2 regions of the Sphingobium sp. IP1 genome follow, and region 1 is predicted to be linked to the other one. Evidence: riboswitches for the same ligand, from Rfam matches in the RefSeq annotation. Region 1 holds a riboswitch; the other holds the start of a gene.

What was found. A riboswitch is a leader RNA that binds a small molecule or an ion and turns the genes downstream of it on or off. The one in region 1 is predicted to bind cobalamin.
Region 2: it holds a riboswitch for cobalamin, as region 1 does, so the genes downstream of both, CG471_RS21870 (TonB-dependent siderophore receptor) here and CG471_RS16145 (TonB-dependent siderophore receptor) in region 1, are expected to answer to the same signal.

Annotation. Positions count from the first base shown of each region.
Region 1 covers NZ_NOIW01000045.1:9,060-15,853, forward strand. Annotated here, with positions in the region: gene CG471_RS16135 (copper resistance system multicopper oxidase) at 1-1,224, shown strand, start outside; gene CG471_RS16140 (copper resistance protein B) at 1,221-2,081, shown strand; cobalamin riboswitch at 2,144-2,389, shown strand; gene CG471_RS16145 (TonB-dependent siderophore receptor) at 2,579-4,567, shown strand; gene CG471_RS16150 (peptidase) at 4,570-6,069, shown strand; gene CG471_RS16155 (HoxN/HupN/NixA family nickel/cobalt transporter) at 6,066-6,794, shown strand, end outside.
Region 2 covers NZ_NOIW01000082.1:291-5,060, reverse strand. Annotated here, with positions in the region: gene mtaB (tRNA (N(6)-L-threonylcarbamoyladenosine(37)-C(2))-methylthiotransferase MtaB) at 1-9, opposite strand, end outside; gene dapF (diaminopimelate epimerase) at 12-824, opposite strand; gene CG471_RS21880 (TonB family protein) at 888-1,502, opposite strand; gene CG471_RS21875 (threonine/serine dehydratase) at 1,577-2,566, opposite strand; cobalamin riboswitch at 2,706-2,949, shown strand; gene CG471_RS21870 (TonB-dependent siderophore receptor) at 3,120-4,770, shown strand, end outside.

The sequences.
Region 1 (6,794 bases):
GAACATGTGATCCTGCTCGCCGACTGGAGCCCGGTTCATCCGCACAAGCTGCTGCAACGGCTCAAGCAGATGGGCGGCTATTATAATATGCAGCGCCAGACGCTGGGCGGGCTGCTGGCGGGGGAGGATCAGGGTCTCAAGGACCGGATCGACTGGGGCGCGATGCGCATGGACCCGACCGATATTTCCGACGTTACCGGCGCCACCTACAGCTATCTGGTGAACGGCATGGGCACGGCCGAGAACTGGACCGGCCTGTTCGCGCCGGGCGAGCGGGTGCGGCTGCGCATCATCAACGCGTCGGCGATGACCAATTTCAATGTTCGCCTGCCCGGCCTGCCGATGACCGTCGTCCAGTGCGACGGGCAGGATGTCCAGCCGGTCGAGACTGACGAGTTTCAGATCGGCATTGCCGAAACCTATGACGTGATCGTCCAGCCCGGCGAGGCGAAGCCCTATGCCCTGATTGCCGAGGCGATCGATCGGTCGGGCCTGGTCCGCGCCACGCTGGCGCCGCAGCTGGGCATGGTCGCGCCCGTGCCGGCCCGGCGCGCCCGGCCGCTGCTGGGCATGAAGGACATGGGCATGGACATGGGCGGCATGGATATGGGCCACGGTGGCGTGATCGACCTCAGCCAGCCGGCCAATGACGCCATGAGCGGCCATGCCATGAAGATGCGCGACAAGTCGGTCGCGCCGGGCGTGAAAATGGGGCCGGGCGTTGCCACCCTGTCGCCGATGCCGGCCGATCGCACCGCCGACCGGCCGACGGGGCTGGAACATGTCGATCATCGCGTGCTGACCTATGCCGATCTGCGGTCGCTGACGCCGAACAGCGACCTGCGCACCCCGACCCGATCGCTCGACATCCATCTGACCGCGAACATGGAACGCTATATGTGGTCGTTCGACGGGGTGAAGCTGTCGGAAGGGGCGGAGCCGATCGCCTTCCGCCATATGGAACGGGTGCGGGTGACCCTGATCAACGACACGATGATGCCCCATCCCATCCATCTGCACGGCCATTTCTTTGAACTGGTGACCGGCGAGGCGGCGCATAATCCGCGCAAGCATACGGTGAATGTGCTGCCCGGCGGCAAGCTGAGCTTCGACCTTACCGCCGATGCGCTGGGCGACTGGGCATTCCACTGCCATATGCTGATGCACATGCATGCCGGGATGATGCGGGTGGTGACGGTCCGCCACGAGGAGGACGCGGCATGAGGAGTGTCGCGCTTCTGATGCTCGCCGCCGCCGCGCCGGTTCAGGCCCAGACCATGGATCATAGCCAGATGGACCATGGCGCGATGGGCCACAATATGCCCACCACCGACGCCGCGATCCCGCAAGGCGCGCCACCGCCAGTGCCGACCGATCATGCCGCCGACGCGCTCTATGATCCCGCCGCCATGGCCCGCGCCCGCGCGGCGATGATCGCGGAGGGCGGCGGCATGACCTATTCGCAATGGATGCTCGATCGGCTGGAATATCGCGCCGGCAGGGGCGCGGATGGCTATGCCTGGGAGGGCGAGGGCTGGATCGGCGGCGACATCAACCGTTTCGCGGTCAAGAGCGAGGGTGAAGGGACGTTCGGCGGATCGCTCGAACGGGCCGAGGTGCAGGCGCTCTACAGCCGGGCGATCGACCCCTGGTTCAACCTGCAGGCGGGCGTGCGGCACGATTTCGGCGAAGGGCCGGACCGCAGCTATGCGGTGATCGGCATCGATGGCCTGGCACCCTACTGGTTCGAAGTCGGGGCCGAAGCCTTCCTGTCGACTAGGGGCGACGCCCATCTGCGGCTGGAGGCGAGCTATGACCAGCGCCTCACCCAGCGGCTGATCCTGCAGCCTGCCGCCGAGTTCAATCTGGCGGCGCAGGATGTGCCCGAACTGGGGATCGGCGCCGGCCCGTCCGATATCGAGCTGGGGCTGCGGCTGCGCTACGAGATCGCTCGCGAATTCGCGCCCTATGTCGGCGTCAATTGGGAGCGCAAGCTGGGCGACACGGCCGATTATGCCCGTGCCGCCGGCGACAAGCCGTCGGGCACCAGCCTGGTGATCGGCCTGCGCGCCTGGTTCTGAGAGGCGCTTGCAGCCCGCCTGATATTCGATTATCGATCCCGCCGATCCTGCGCCGCACGGCATGGGATCATGATCGCGCCGGTGTCCCGAAAGGGGCTTAATAGGGAATGCGGTGCGGACGGGTGACTGTCCAAATCCGCAGCTGTCCCTGCAACTGTAAGCGGTGAGCGCGATGCATATGTGCGGACGGCAGAATGACCGATCCGCCAGCCACTGGGCCGGACGCTAAATCCTGCGAGGCCTGGGAAGGCCGTGCATCAAGCGATGACCCGTGAGCCAGGAGACCTGCCGGCGTCTGGTCGCTCTTGCCTTGGTCCAGGGGATGGCCGCGGCACGGTAACTTCCGTCTGAGCGACGAACGAGCGGCTGGGGCCGCTGCGACGACGCGCGTCGGTTGCCCTTGGGCGCCCGGCCGGCGCGTGTGTCGGACGTTCGCGCGCGTGCCGCTCGTGAAGGTTGCCCCCGCCCGTCGAACGCGGCGCCGGATGGGGGAATAAATGAAGTCCAATATCGTTTCGCGGGCCGCACTGGCCCTTTCGCTTGCCATCGCATCGCCGGCATTTGCCGATGAAGGGGAAGGCGACAGCATCGTCGTCACCGGCACCAGCCTGGAAGAGACGCTGCCGCAGCAACTGTCGCGCTATGGCCATGCCATCGAGATCGTCACCGACACGCAGATCCGCGATGCCGCCGCGATCGACACCGCCCGTGCGCTCGAAGCGGTGCCGGGCCTGTTCATCCGGTCGCAGTCCGGGCCGTTCAGCTATGTCGACATCGCGCTGCAGGGTTCGCGCACCAAGGATGTGCTGTGGACGATGGACGGCATCCGCCTCAACAACCGCCTCTATGGCGGCACCTCGCCCAACGACACCATGGCCGCCAGCATGATCGAGCGGATCGAGGTGCTGAAAGGCGGCGAAAGCCTGTTCTACGGCACCCAGGCGGCGGCCGGTGTCATCAATGTCGTCACCCGCGACTTCAGCGATGATCTGGGCGGCCAAGTCAATGCCAGCCTCGACAGCTTTGCCGGCACTAGCCTGGATGGCTATGTTCGCGGCGCGATCGGCCAGCATCGCTTCGTGGTCTGGGCCAATCGCAGCCAGTCGGACGGCTATCGTCCCTATGACGTGATGCAGCCCAGCGCCACCGATCGCGCGCGCGGTTATGATCTCTGGTCGGCGGGCATCAAATATCAATATGATATCGCGCCGGACCTGCGCCTCAATGCGCTCTACCAGCATACCAGGGCCGATCTCGACAATATCAGCGCGACGCGGACCAAGGAAAGCCGCAACGACCGCAATGAGGAAATCGCCAGCCTGCGCCTCGACTATACCGGCGAGGATGGGGTGCAATTCTTCCTCAAGGGCTATTTCCACGACTGGAAGACCGCCTATGTCCAGATCCGAAACCCCGTGCCCGCCGGCCCGCCGCAGGTCATCTACCCGGCCGGCACCTTCTGGGGCTATCAGGATTATGGCGGCAGCGCGGTGGTGCAGCTCAACATGCTGCGCGGCATCGACACGCTGATCGGCTATGATTTTCAGAGCTTCAATGGCCGCGACGACGTCCTGCTGATCGCGCCGACCGACGAACAGGTCCATGCCGGCATCTTCCAGCTGCGCACCAATGACGAATTGTCGAGCAAGGCGCGGATCGCGGCGGGCCTGCGCTACAACAAGGCGAAGGGATCGGAAAAGACGATCTGGAACGTCTCGGGCCGTTATGATGTCAGCGACGCGCTGTTCGTGGAGGCCAATGGTGGCACCTCCTTCGTGCTGCCCGACGCCTCGCAGCTTTATGGCAATGATCCCTGTTGCGAGGTCGGCAACCCGAACCTGAAGCCCGAGGAAAGCCTGAACCTCAACGCCGCGCTGGGCGGCGCGCTGGCCGGCGGGGCGATCCGGTGGAAAGCGACCTATTTCAACCGGCGCATCACCGACCTGATCGACACGACCTATGATGATCCGGCCTTTCCGGAAGGCACCTATATCAACGTCAGCGACAAGGTGCGGGCCAGGGGCGCCGAGCTGGAGCTGAACGCCGACCTGACCGGCGGCTGGGGCCTGTCGGCTAGCTACACATATTCGCGCGTCCGCAATCAGGGCAGTTCGGTGCAGCGCGATCGCAATCCGGAACAATATGGCCGCGCCGCGATCGTCTATGCGCCGGAAGCCGGCCGCTTCGGCGCCAATCTGTCGGCCAATTGGGTGGGCGATGTCTGGTCGACCGCGTCGGGCTTTGGCCGGATGAACTATGGCAATTATGCCGTGGTCGATGCGGGCGCGCATCTGTGGCTGGACCAGGCGCGGCGCAACCGGTTCGGCGTCAATGTCGAGAATCTGTTCGACCGCGACTATGCCTCCACCGGCTATCGCTCGGCGGTCAGCGACGCAGGGGTATTGGACGGCAGCAACAGCCGCTTCCTCTATTTCTACCGGGGCGTGCCGCGCACGCTGCGGGTCAGCTATGGCCTGAGCTTCTGACCATGTTGCGGCCGGTCCTGCTGCTGCATCGCTGGCTGGGCATCATCATCGGCGCCGTCATGACGCTGTGGTGCCTGTCCGGCTTCGTGATGCTCTATGTCGACTATCCGCGCCTGACACCGGCCGCGCAGCTTGGGGGGCTCACGCCCCTCAAGCTGTCGGCCGGGCAGGCGGGGATATTGCCCGACGCCATGATGCTGTCCGCCGCCCGGATCGAGATGATGGCGGGGCGACCTGTGCTGCGGGTGACGCCGGCGCTCGATCCGACGCGCACCATCCCGCAGATGCGGGTCTCCGCCGGCACCCATGACTGGGCGACGGGGAAACCGGTCGAGCAGGTCGATCCGCAAAATATCCACAGGATCGCGCGCGAATTCGGCCGCAACAGCGCCATTGCCGGCCCGGTCGGGCAGGTCGCGCAGACGGAGATGGACCAGTGGACGGTCCAGACCTTCCGCCGCAATGCGCCGCTCTATCGCGTCGATTATGCCGATGCGGCCGGGACGCAGGCCTATGTTTCGGGCAAGAGCGGGGAGGTGGTGCAGCTGACCACCCGCTTCCAGCGCTTCTGGGGCTGGCTCGGCGCGGTGCCGCACTGGCTCTATCCCACGATTCTGCGACAGGATGGTGCGTTGTGGAGCCAGGTCGTCATTTGGACCTCGCTGATCGGCTGTTTCCTGACGATCACCGGCCTGTGGGTCGGCATCGCCCGGCTGCGCCGCCGTCGCGATGGCAGCATCGGATCGCCCTATCGCGGCCTGTGGTGGGGGCACCATATGGCCGGGCTGTTCTTCGGCATAGTGACGCTGGCCTGGGTGGCGAGCGGGCTGCTGTCGATGAATCCCTGGGGGCTGCTGGACAGCGAGGCGATGATGACGGAGCGCCAGCGGCTGAACGGTGACTTCGCCTGGGGCGATGCGCGCCGGGCGATCGCGGCGCTGCCCGCCCTGCCGACGGATATCGTCCGGCTGGAAGCAGTGCCCTTTGCCGGTGCCGTCCATCTGGTGGCGATCGATCGGGCTGGCAAGGCGCAGCGCTTCGACGCTGCTGGCCGGCCTGCCACTTTGTCGGAAGCGGGGCTGCGTGCGGCGCTCCAGGATGGACCGCCGATCGCCTCGCTCGACCTGCTGCGGCAGGAAGACGCTTATTATTATGGTCACAAGGCCAGCGTCGCCCTGCCGGTGTGGCGCGTCATCCTGGCCGATGAGCAGGCGACACGCCTCTATGTCGATCCGGCATCGGGCCGCCTGATCCGCGCCTTCGACCGCAATGGCCGCGCTTTCCGCTGGCTGCAGGACGGGCTGCACCGGCTCGACTTCCCGCTGCTGCGCACCCGTCCCTGGTGGGATCTGATCGTCCTGCCGCTGCTCGCCATGGTCACGCTCGTTTGCGGGACCGGGACATGGATGGGCCTTTCCAAGTTGCGGCGCGACCTGCGCCGCGTCCGCAATCGCCGTCGGCGCGCCCGCGCCCTACGGCCCCTGATCGGAGAAACCGCATGACTGCCCCCCCTTTGCAGGCGTCGCTTCGGCGACGCAGCGTGCCGCTGATCGCGGCGCTCGTTATTGCCAATCTGGCCGTCTGGGGCTGGGCCTTCGCCCTGTTCGGCGACCGACCGGTGATGATGGGCACGGCCCTGCTCGCCTGGGGGCTCGGGTTGCGCCATGCGGTCGATGCCGATCATATCGCCGCGATCGACAATGTGACGCGCAAGCTGATGCAGGATGGGCAGCGGCCGCTGACCGTGGGCCTGTGGTTCGCGATCGGCCATAGCGCGATCGTGCTGATCGCCGCGCTGGGCCTCGCCTATGCGGTCAGTGCGCTCGCCGGGCTGGAGCGGTTCCGCGCCGCCGGCGGCGTGGTGGCGACGCTGATCTCCGCTACCTTCCTGTTCGCCATCGCGATCATGAATCTGGTGATCCTGCGCCAGGTCTGGGCGACCTTCCGCCGGGTGCAGGCGGGCGGCAGCTATGTGGAGGCGGACCTCGACATGCTGACCGGCGGGCGCGGGCCGCTGTCGCGCCTGTTCCGTCCGGTCTTCCGCCTGATCTCGCGCCCCTGGCAGATGGCGCCGCTCGGCTTCCTCTTCGGCCTCGGCTTCGATACCGCGACCGAAGTGGCGATCCTCGGCCTCTCCGCCGCGCAGGCGAGCGACGGCTTCGCGCTCGGCCCGGTGCTGGTGCTGCCCCTGCTGTTCGCCGCCGGCATGGCGCTGGTCGATACGGTC
Region 2 (4,770 bases), on a different contig from region 1:
ACCGGGCACGGTCAGAAGCGGTCCCAGTCCGCCTCGCCGTCGAACACATGGGTGGCGGGGCCGGTCATGCGGATCGTGCCGCCCGGCGCCCAGTCGATCTCCAGGTCGCCGCCCGGCAGGCTGACCGTCACCGGGCCGGTCATCAGCTTGCGGCGGATCGCCGCGACGGCGGTGGCGCAGGCGCCGGTGCCGCAGGCGCGGGTCAGGCCGGCGCCGCGTTCCCAGACGATCAGGCGCAGATGCTGCGGGCCGACGACCTGCGCGAAATTCACGTTCACGCGGGCGGGGAAAAGCGGGTCATGCTCGATCAGCGGGCCGAGCCGTTCGAAATCGACCGCGTCCAGATCCTCGACGAAGAAGATCACATGCGGATTGCCGACATTGACGGCGGCCGGCGCGGGCAGGTCTTCCCAGCTGGCCGACATCGTCAGCGTGTCCATCGGATAAGCGAGCGGGATCGCGTCCCAGTCGAAGCGGGGCGCGCCCATGTCGACGCTGGCGCCGCCGTCCACGCTCTTGGCGTCGAGCAGCCCGGCCCTGGTCCGGATCAGCACATCCTTGCCAACGAACAGCGGCACGCAGCGGGTGGCATTGCCGCAAGCCTCCACTTCCGAACCGTCGGAATTGAAGATCAGCATCGACACGTCGGCCTGGTCGCCGGCTTGCGGGGAGCCGATGACGATCAATTGGTCGCAGCCGATGCCGGCATGGCGATCGGCAATGGCGCGGGCGCGCGCCTCCGTCATCGCGACCGGCGCCTGGCGCGCGTCGATCACGACGAAATCATTGCCCAGACCATGCATCTTGGAAAAGCGGCTCATCATGGCGCCGCATTTAGTGTGGCGGGGCAGAAAAGGCGAGTCTTGGCTGCGCGCACGCGCGTACGGCTATTGTACGGGAGTTCGGAAGGCGACGAGCATGGCGCGGACGAAGGGGATAGGACGGCCGTCATTATCCTTGCCGCTTTCCATCGTAAGAGCGCGGGCCTGGGTGCAGGCGACGTTGACAAGTTTGGCGTCGTTCTTGTCGGGCTTGATGCCCTGACAATGGGTGACATGCCCGTCAGTATCGATCTTAACGACGAGGCCGACGCTTTTTTCGCGCGCACCCTTGGGAAGCTTTTGGACCTGTATTTCCATGTCGACGGGCATCGTGATGCTTTGTGTCGTGGACGGCTGGCGCTGGCTGGGCAGAAACCATTCCATACGGGTCTGCCACTCACTATAGATGGGGGCGCCAGTTTCGTCGGTCGCTGGTCGGAATTTCGCACGCGCTGTGACGAGGGAGCAGGTCTTTTCGTTTAGCTCCGATGACAGTTGCGACTGGACGATATCGCAACGCACGACCCGCCCTTCCGGCGAAACAAGGATGACGAACCAGAGTATGCCTTCCTCGCCGCGCTTTCGGGCATCAGCCGGATAGTCACGAGCCGTCAGCCAACTGCGCCCGGTGTCGACCGGAGTCGAGTTGGCGAGAGCCGCCGCGAACATCAATCCGAACATGTCTATTATCCCCCCGCGGCTCCTGTTTCAGGGGCGGTGCGATAGGGCGAAATGATGACAAAACAATGTCTGGATCAGGCGCCCCCGCCGATGATTTCTGCATAGGCCGCCGGATCGACATTGGCGCCGGAGATGACGAGGGCGGTGGCGCCGTCAGTGGGCGGGGCGAGGCCGGCAAGCATGGCGGCGAGCGCCACCGCGCCGCCCGGTTCGACCACCAGCTTGAGCGTGGTGAAGGCGAAGCGCATTGCGTCGCGCACCTGATCGTCGCTGACGACGAGGCCGCCGGCGAGCAGGGCCTGGTTGATCGGGAAGGTCAGCGCGCCGGGGCTGGGGGCCAGCAGCGCGTCGCAGATGCTGCGCGCGTCGGGCGAGACGCTTTCGCGCACGCCGCTGGCGAGCGAGCGGGCGGTGTCGTCGAAGCCGGCGGGTTCGACCGCATAGACGGCGATGTCGGGGCGGGCGGCCTTGACCGCCGTCGCCGTGCCCGCTACCAGCCCGCCGCCGCCGCAGCAGACGAGAATCTGTGTGAGGTCGGCGCCGGCGGCCTGGGCCTGCTCCAATATTTCGAGGCCGATCGTGCCCTGGCCGGCGATAATGAAGGGATCGTCGAAGGACGGGACGAGGGTGGCGCCGCGTTCGGTGGCAAGGGCGGTGGCGATTGCCTCGCGGCTCTGGGTGAAGCGGTCATAGGGGACGACCTCAGCCCCCATCGCACGCGTGTTGGCGGTCTTGATCGCCGGGGCATCGGCCGGCATCACGATCGTTGCCGGGATACCGAGCAGGCGGGCAGCAAAGGCTACGCCCTGGGCATGATTGCCCGAGGACCAGGCGACGACGCCCGCCGCCCGTTCCGCTGCATCGAGGCGGGCGAGGCGGTTATAGGCGCCGCGGAACTTGAACGATCCGCTATGCTGGGCGCCCTCGAACTTCACCAGCACGCGCCGGCCGCAAAGATCGTTGAGCGCGGCATTCTCGATCAGCGGGGTGCGAACCGCCGCCGGTGCGATCAGCCGCGCGGCATCGGCGACGTCAGCGGCGGTGATGGCAAGCGAATCGGTCATGTCGGCTCCTTCGGTAAGAGGCCCCTGCATAGCCGCCCGCCGGCGCCGCGCAACGATCCGCCGGGGCGATCCTGGCCCGCTTGGCAGGGCCTGTGCTTTGGCTTATGGGGGCCGCGCGCCGGGGTGATCGAAAGCCCCGGACGCGCATGATCGCGCCGGTGCCCGCAAGGGCTGAAAACGGGAATGCGGTGCGGGGGGCGAAGCCCTTCCAAATCCGCGGCTGTCCCTGCAACTGTAAGCGGTGAGCGCGATGCGCAGGGTTCCCAGGCTCTTCAAAAAGGGGAGGGCCGGAACCGGCCACTGGACCGACAGGTCCGGGAAGGCTGGCGCATCGCTGCCCTGACCCGCGAGCCAGGAGACCTGCCGGCGTCTGGTCGCTCTTGCCCTGGCCCAGGGGATGGCCATGGCGCGGTGTTTCCGTCGAGCGACGCCCATGGCGGCCGGGGCCGCATCGGTGCGTGGGGCGGGGCGCTGGCGTCTTCCCGATCCCCATGCAGCGACCGCTTGTGCGGACGCCCCGGTTCCAAATCGACGGACGCCGGGGGACGATAAAATGAAGATGTTGGGGATTTCGCTGATCGCGCTGCTGGCCGCTACGCCGGCACTGGCCCAGGATGACGATATCGTCGTCACCGCTTCGGGCATCGCACAGCCGCGCGACGAGGTCGGCCAGGCGATCACGGTGATCGATGCCGACACGATCAGGACGCGCGAGGCGGTCGATGTCGTCGATCTGCTCGCCACCACGCCGGGCGTCCGCTTCAGCCGCAACGGCTCCACCGGCGGCGTCACCGGCGTGTCGCTGCGCGGCGCGGAGACGACCCAGACGCTGGTGCTGATCGACGGGGTCAAGGTGAATGACCCGAGCGGCATCGGCGACGGCTATGATTTCGGCCATCTGCTGACCGGCAATATCCGCCGGATCGAAGTGCTGCGCGGCTCCAACTCGGTGGTCTATGGCAGCCAGGCGATCGGCGGCGTGGTCAATGTGATGACCGGCGCGCCGAGCGAGGGCTTCGAGGTCAATGCCTCGGCCGACTATGGCTATAGCGACACGCTGAACGCGAAGGCCGATGTGTCGGGCACGCGCGGGGCGGTGTCGGGCGGCGTGGGCGTCGCCTATTTCAACACCGACGGCATTTCCTCGGTCGGCCGGTCGTTCGGCGGCGTGGAGAAGGATGGCTATGAGAATATCGCCACCAACGCCAAGCTGAAGATCGCCTTTTCCGACACGCTCAGCCTCGACCTGCGCGGTTACTATATCCATGCCGATCTCGACTATGACAGCTTCTTCGGCGCGCCGGCCGACAGCAGCGACGTCAGCAAGCTGGACCAATATGTCGGCTATGCCGGGATCAACCTGGCGCTGCTCGACGGCAAGCTGACCAACCGCGCCGCCGTCACCTGGATGCGCAACGATCGCGACTATTATTTCGTCCGGGGCACCGACCCGGACTATGGCTATTCGGGCACCAACCTGCGCTTCGAATATGAGGGCGTCTATGCCCCGGTCGACCAGGCCAAGCTGATCTTCGGCTATGAGCATGAGCGGCCGGACTATGAGTATTTCGGCTTTGGCGACATAGCGAGCGCGAAGGCGAATATCGACAGCGTCTATGCGCTGGCGGTGGTGAAGCCGCTCACCGGCCTCGCTGTCACCGGGGGCTTGCGCCATGACGATCATAGCCAGTTCGGCGGCGCGACCACCTTTGGCGCCAACGCCAATTACACGCCCAACGCCGGCGCGACCAATATCCGCCTTTCCTATGGCGAGGGGTTCAAGGCGCCGTCGCTCTATCAGCTCTACGACACCTATAGCGGCAACAGCGCGCTGCGGCCGGAGCGGTCGAAAAGCTATGATATCGGCTTCGACCAGAGCCTGGACGGGGACAAGGCGGTGCTGTCGCTGACGGCGTTCCGGCGCGATACCCGCAACCAGATCAACTATGATTATGCGACCTACACCTATGGCAATCTGGACCGGACCCGCGCCAAGGGCGTGGAGGCGACGCTGACGCTGAAGCCGGTCGAGGCGCTGACGGTGGCGGCCTCCTACAGCTATGTCGATGCGCGCGACCGGTCGGGCGGGGCCACCGACGGCAATCGCCTGCCGCGCCGCGCCGCCAATGCGGTCAGCCTGTCGGCCGACTATCTCTGGTCTTTCGGCCTGTCGACCGGCGCGACCCTGACCATGGTCGGCGACA